3 regions of the Rothia mucilaginosa genome follow, and region 3 is predicted to be linked to each of the others. Evidence: riboswitches for the same ligand, from Rfam matches in the RefSeq annotation. Region 3 holds a riboswitch; each other region holds the start of a gene.
The links. Region 3 has a riboswitch for S-adenosylmethionine ahead of RM6536_RS03085 (ABC transporter ATP-binding protein). Riboswitches for the same ligand answer to the same signal wherever they lie in the genome.

Region 1: linked by a shared signal. The riboswitch ahead of RM6536_RS01665 (bifunctional o-acetylhomoserine/o-acetylserine sulfhydrylase) and the one ahead of RM6536_RS03085 (ABC transporter ATP-binding protein) in region 3 are both predicted to bind S-adenosylmethionine.
Region 2: linked by a shared signal. The riboswitch ahead of RM6536_RS02315 (hypothetical protein) and the one ahead of RM6536_RS03085 (ABC transporter ATP-binding protein) in region 3 are both predicted to bind S-adenosylmethionine.

Annotation. Positions count from the first base shown of each region.
Region 1 is NZ_AP014938.1:442,299-444,493, reverse strand. Features, by position in the region: gene RM6536_RS01670 (ABC transporter ATP-binding protein) at 1-533, opposite strand, end outside; SAM riboswitch class IV at 845-957, shown strand; gene RM6536_RS01665 (bifunctional o-acetylhomoserine/o-acetylserine sulfhydrylase) at 1,062-2,195, shown strand, end outside.
Region 2 is NZ_AP014938.1:610,410-612,604, reverse strand. Features, by position in the region: gene RM6536_RS02325 (DEAD/DEAH box helicase) at 1-760, opposite strand, end outside; gene RM6536_RS02320 (hypothetical protein) at 740-970, shown strand; SAM riboswitch class IV at 1,027-1,161, shown strand; gene RM6536_RS02315 (hypothetical protein) at 1,197-1,424, shown strand; gene RM6536_RS02310 (plasmid stabilization protein) at 1,435-1,869, shown strand; gene RM6536_RS02305 (DUF6350 family protein) at 1,999-2,195, shown strand, end outside.
Region 3 is NZ_AP014938.1:806,352-808,546, forward strand. Features, by position in the region: gene RM6536_RS03080 (LLM class flavin-dependent oxidoreductase) at 1-422, opposite strand, end outside; SAM riboswitch class IV at 536-644, opposite strand; SAM riboswitch class I at 820-917, shown strand; gene RM6536_RS03085 (ABC transporter ATP-binding protein) at 922-1,758, shown strand; gene RM6536_RS03090 (aliphatic sulfonate ABC transporter substrate-binding protein) at 1,857-2,195, shown strand, end outside.

The sequences.
Region 1 (2,195 bases), 360 kb from region 3:
GTCATAGCGATATCGGGGTCGAGCCCGTTCGTTGGCTCATCCAGCAGGAGCAGAGCGGGGGAGCCGAGCGTAGCGCGGGCAATGTGTAGGCGCTGCTTCATGCCGCGGGAGAACTCCTGAACGGGCCGCGTGGCGGCGTCGGTGAGTTCCACGCGGGCTAGAGCATGCTCCACCTCGTACCGTCGAGCCCGCCCGCAGACCCCCGCAATATCTGCGAAGAACAGTAGATTATCGCGTGCGCTGGCGCGCGGGTAGAAGCCGTTATCCCCGCCCAAAGCGAGACCCACGTGACGGCGCGCCCGCTGCGGGTGGGCGATAGCGTCAATACCGTTCACGGTGAGGCTACCGCCGGTGGGGGAGAGTAGAGTCGAGCACATCTGCACGGTCGTCGTTTTACCCGCACCATTGGGACCGAGAAGGGCGTGGATCTCGCCGGAGCTGATGCGAAGGGACACGCGGTCGACGGCGGTGAAGGCGCGTTCGCCCGTGCCAAAGATGCGGCTAAGCTGCGCCGCATCGAGAACGAGAGACATGATGGACAACCTTTGAGGTCGGTTTTCCGGCTTCTGCGCCGGAAGGGTAGGCGAGGGGTAGGCGACGTGTGTGAAGCCCCGCACGAGTGTATGCGTAGTCCCAGTGTACCGAAAAGCACGATTAAAAGTGATGAGGGTTACTATACGGGCGGTTTTGGGTGGGTACCTTCGCACCCCGACTGCCCCGGCTTCGTTACTAACGTTTTGTTACAGACGTTAAAAAACGTCATCTTTGCAATGAAATGTCTTAAAGTGCCGCGCACCCACAAAATCCTTGACCCCGCCCCGCGCCCTATGACACCCTGAATACAGGTCAAGAGCGCCAGCGATAAGCCCCAGCTAGCTGGCCGGCAACCCTCCTCCGCGGTGGGGTGCCCTGGGTGAAGACCAGGCGACACGCAAAAGCGTGACGCAAGCGCGGGACCGATGTGACCGAATCCGGTACATCAATCGTGACAGGATTATTCGACGACGATTCCTGTACCGCTCGGCATGCGGCCCCCTAAGAATCCCCATTAGGAGCCACGCATGAGCAACAACACTACCGTCCCGACTCCCGCCAACCCCGCCGGTTGGAAGTTCGAAACCCGCCAGATTCACGCGGGACAGGCACCGGATGCCGCAACGGGAGCTCGGGCACTACCCATCTACCAGACCACTTCCTTCGTCTTTGACAGCGCCGAGCAGGCAGCGAACCGCTTCGCCCTCGCCGAGCTGGGCCCCATCTACACCCGCATGACCAACCCCACTCAGGAAGTCATCGAAAACCGCATCGCCTCCCTCGAAGGCGGCGTAGGCGCGCTGCTGCTGGCATCCGGCCAGGCGGCCATCACCTACGCAATCCTGAACATTGCCGGTGCAGGCGACCACATTGTTGCCTCCCCCTCCGTGTACGGCGGCACCTACAACCTGCTCAAGTACACCCTCGCCGACCTCGGCATCGAAACCACCTTCGTTGAGGACCCCGATAACCTGGACGAGTGGCGCGCCGCGGTTCGCCCCAACACCAAGCTGTTCTACGGCGAGTCCGTGCCCAACCCCCGCAACGACGTGCTCGACATTGAGCCCATCGCAGCAATCGCGCACGAAAACGGTGTACCCCTGATTGTGGACAACACCGTACCCACCCCCTACCTGCTGCGCCCCATTGAACACGGCGCGGATGTGGTCGTCCACTCCGCCACCAAGTACCTGGGTGGCCACGGCACCTCCATCGGCGGCGTGATTGTTGACTCCGGTAACTTCGACTACGGTGCAGACCCCGAGAAGTTCCCCAAGTTCAACCAGCCCGCCCCCGGCTACCACGGCCTGGTCTACGCACGCGACCTGGGCAAGGACTCCGCATTCGGCGCGAACCTCTCCTACATCCTGAAGGCGCGCGTCTCCCTGCTGCGTGACACCGGCGCCGCTATCTCCCCGACCAACGCCTTCAACATCGGCATCGGTCTGGAAACCCTCTCCCTGCGCATCGAACGCCACATTGAGAACGCCACCAAGGTTGCCCACTGGCTCGAAGCAAACCCGCAGGTCGAGAAGGTCATCTGGGCTGGCGTGGAATCCTCCCCCTGGTACGAGCGCGCACAGAAGTACCTGCCCAAGGGCCCCGGTGCGGTGCTCGGCTTCACCCTCAAGGATGCAACCCTGGGGCAGACCCGCAACTTC
Region 2 (2,195 bases), 200 kb from region 3:
CCAGGGCACCGCTCACACGCATCGAATCAATGCCCGCAAGGTCTTGACGTGCGGAAAGAACGGAGGAGAGGTCGCGCCGCCAGGCAGAAATTTTAGAGGTGGCGCCATCGAGCGCTGTGGGGTCGAGCACCGTGGGGGAGGAGCCTAGCTCGTTGAGCGCAAAGCTTCCCTGCGGGTTTTTGGGCTCGGCAGTCTCCGCATCGGGTGCGGGCAGGTTCGCCGCGGTGGTGAGCGCACCGGAGGCGCGCAGTGCCGCGAGCGGGTCGGCGGCCTTCTTCGCCTCCGCAAGATCCTCGCTCTTTGAACCCGCGGATCCCTTTGCCTCAGCTGCGCCCCTCGCCACAGCAGAGGGTAAGCCGACCGGTCCGGGGTGTTCGCTGAGTGCCTTTTTCGCTACGGAGGCGCGGTCGAGCGCGGTGAGCATGAGCGCTACGGCGTGCTTGCAATCGGTGAGCACGGGGCAGGTGCAGCGGGCGGTGAAGGTTGCGGAGCCGCTGACGGCGGGGAAGAAGCGAATGGTCACTTCGTAGGGGATGATGGTGCTTCCGTTGACGAGCCCGGTGAGGGTGCTGTTGTCTTCGTCGTAGCTGTAGCGGATGACTTCGCGGTTGCGCTGGTAGGCGACACCGCGCTGGTAGGTGCGGTGCCCGGCCTGGCGAATAATCTGCGGTACGGTGACGGGAATTTCGGGGAAGGGGTTGTTGGCGCTCACCAGCTCATTATCGCGTATCGTGCGGGTTTGCGCCTTGTCGCCGGTCATGTGCTGGCGGCTGCCGAACTGGATGCCGAGCTGGTTGCAGAGCAGGCTTCCGAGGCGACTATTGAGCGGTGGTTTGGGGTGTATTTCGTATTTGTGGTGGGGGAGTTTTTAACGCATAAAAACACCGGTATTCACATAAGATATTCCGCGCAGTATCAAAAATTCACGCCATTTAAAACGTTTCCACAAGCCAAAATGCTAATAATCTAAATCTCTTTCACAAAACGCTTTACTTAACTTGAGAAAATGCTGTAAGCTAAACCCAGCTTCAAGAGTTTCGACTGATAAGCTCCGACTATGGTCGAACGCCAACCCCATGTTCACGGGTGGCTCGGATGACGAAGCGGTTTGTATTCACCACCGGAATAACCGGTGGTAATTGGTACAGACAAGAGCAACGCGAAAGGATCGCGCCACTCACGGCGCAGGTTGTCACATGTACAACGGCTCTGCAACCGAAGCAGCAATCTCTCTGAACCCCTCCCGCTCCTACCAGGAAAGCCTGCGTGCCGCAGCTGTCCCCGCGCGAGGCGGATACACCGCAGTCAGCATTGACGATTACTCCCGCATTTCTTCTAAGCGCGACGAGTTCCTGAACTTCCTTCTTCTGCCCAACCCCGAGGGCATCCCCGCTATTGAGTACGCCGGTCTGCGCGTAGCGTAGCATTAGGGGTATGAATTTCTCCGGTATGCTCCTGGACTCCGACGTTCTTGCGGAGATCCGTAAGGCGGATCCTGACCCCGCCGTGGTCGCTTTTCTGCGCCGCCGCTCGTTCCGACACATGTACATTTCTGTGCTGAGTATTGGTGAGCTGAAGGGCCTGTACCCCTACCCGGAAACCGATCGCTGGATTACCGAACTTCTTGAGCGCTTTGGCGACCACGTTATTAATGTGGATGCGCGCGTGAGCCTCGAGTGGGCTGGCCGTCAGGCGCCGCGCGGCGTGCATGCTGTGGGTCGTGATGATGCCGGTCCGCTGCCTACCGCCGCCCTGGAGGGTCTGATGGCGGCGAGCGCGAGTGCCTATGATTTGGAGCTGATTTCTTCTAAGGCGCAGGTGTACCGCGCCTGGGGTGTTCAGGCTTCCAACCCGTGGACTGAGGATTAAAACTTTGCCGGATGCGCCTCCACGCGTGCGCGTCTGTGTGCATCCCTGTGTGAATAGTTGTGAGAACCCGCTTTCGAGTGTTAATCGGAGGCGGGTTTCGCCGTTAATTCGTGGCATGATTGAAGGACGATGAAAAGCACCTCACCTATCTCTCGTTATTCCATGCCCATGCCTCTGTGGCTTCAGGGTGTTGTTGAGCTAATTGTTACTGCCCTGTTCTCTGCTGTTGCAGTGTTTGCGGCGATGTCTGCCGTGTGGGCGACCAAGGGTTTTGGCGACATGGAGTTCTCCTCCGTGGCCGCCATGTCGGCGCACCTGTGGCTTCT
Region 3 (2,195 bases):
TAAGAAGTCACAACGTTGAAGCCGACGCGGCCCTCGGTCAGGTGGTCGAGGGAGGCGTAGCGGCGAGCCAGGGTGTAGGGCTGCTCGAAAGTAGCGGCAGCAGTCACGCCGAAGCCGAGGTGCTCGGTCACTGCAGCCATTGCAGAAATCTGGGTTGCGGGGTCGTTCACGGGAACCTGAGCGGCACCCTCGATAGCGGGAGCGGCAGAGTTCTTGTACACGTCGTAGATGCCGACCACGTCAGCGATGAACACGGCGTCAAACAGGCCGCGCTCAAGGGTCTTAGCCAGGTCAGTCCAGTACTTGATGGTGTTGTACTCGGTTGCGCGGGAGCGCGGGTGACGCCAGAGGTCGAAGCTCTGGTGACCGATGCAGGTCATCTCGAATGCGTTAACTACGATGCGCTTCTTCTGCTCAGCCATCGATTTTCCTTTCGCGAATGATCGGGGACGATCGGGTTTGTACCCTGCACCCCGCGCGCCGCCTCCTGATGCCTTCTGCGTTCGGTGGTGGCCTTCGTGCAGGTGGCGCGTTCGCGCCGTACTTGCCTCATTCCATTGAGGCCAGATCATCATCTGGGGCACCCCGCTACGGGAGAGGGTTGCCGCCCGGCTAGCCAGAGCTTAGCGCCGGGACTCATGATCTCGTTGTTTGAGTGTACGGGGCGCGCGGGAGGGAGGTCACCTTTGTGACGAAAAAATCTTTTTGTGACGTGGACCCGAAATATTTCGTGACAAATGCGAAATAAAGAGTCATAGAAATTCACACGCGCCCGCTGGGTTGATTGAGGCGTGGCACAGCCCATAGGGTTGAAGGAGCAAACCATCCAGAGCGACTGAGAGACCTGGCTCCACGACGTCGCAGCAACCGGCGCGGATTCTTCCGCCTCCCGGTGCTAACGCCAGGAACGATGGAAGTGACATGACACTCAACAGTGCAGTAACTGACGTACCCACCAGTGAAAACACCGGCCGACACGCCGTATCCACCGCCGCAGTCCCCCTCAGCTTCGAAGACGTCGGACAATCTTTCCCCGTGCCCGGCGGAACCCACGAAGTTCTTCGCGGAGTCTCCTTCACCGCAGCCCCCGGCGAGATTATCTCCGTCATCGGCTCCTCCGGATGCGGCAAATCCACCCTCCTGCGTGCAGCAGCAGGCCTGAACCGCATCACCGCAGGTACCGTGCGTATCGGCGAGAAGGCAGTGACCGGCCTCGACCCCCGCGTCGCTATCGGCTTTCAGGAACCGCGCCTGCTCCCCTGGCGCACCGTCGCCGACAACGTGGCGCTCGGACTGCCGCAGGGCACCAAAAAATCTGAAGGCGCGGCATCCGTAGCGCGCCTGCTCGACCTGGTCGGCCTGGGCGAATACGCAACCCACCGTCCCAAGGAAATTTCAGGCGGTATGGCTCAGCGCGTGTCCCTGGCGCGAGCACTCGCACGCAACCCCGGCGTGCTGCTGCTCGACGAGCCCTTCGGTGCTCTGGACGCGCTGACCCGCATCAACATGCAGGATTTGCTGTTGGATGTGCACCGTCAAGACCCGACCACGATTCTGCTGGTTACCCACGATGTGGAAGAGGCGCTGTACCTCTCTGACCGGGTTATTGTCCTCGGTAAGGACACCCCGGAGGCGCCCGCCACCATCCAGCGCATTGTGACTGTTGACCGCTCTCACCCGCGTGACCGCGCCGATGCAGAGATCACGGCGCTGCGTAGCGAACTGTTGGCTGAGCTCGGCGTGGAAGATAACGCCTAAAAGCCGCTGATAAGTCCAAAGTCACAAACAAGGCTAGTGCTGCCGCATTTCATCTCATCAACACACATCATCATCTTCAGAAGCGAAAAGATTTCATCATGACTTACTCCCCGTCTCGCCGTACCGCCCTCAAGTCCCTTGCCGCAGCCGCCGCTTTTGCTACTCTGCTTAGCGCCTGCGCCGGTGAAGGTTCCGGTTCCGCTAACGCCTCCGGTGCTGCCGGTGGTGGCGACCAGAACACCGTGACCATTGACTACGCGACCTATAACCCGCTGTCCCTGATTATCCGCAAGAAGGGTTGGCTTGAGACCGCCCTGTCCGCCGAGGGCAAGAAGGTTGAGTGGGTGAAGTCTGCCGGTTCGAACAAGGCGAATGAGGCGCTGCGTAGCGGCAATATTGATGTCGGTTCGACCGCCGGTTCGGCGGCGCTGCTGGCA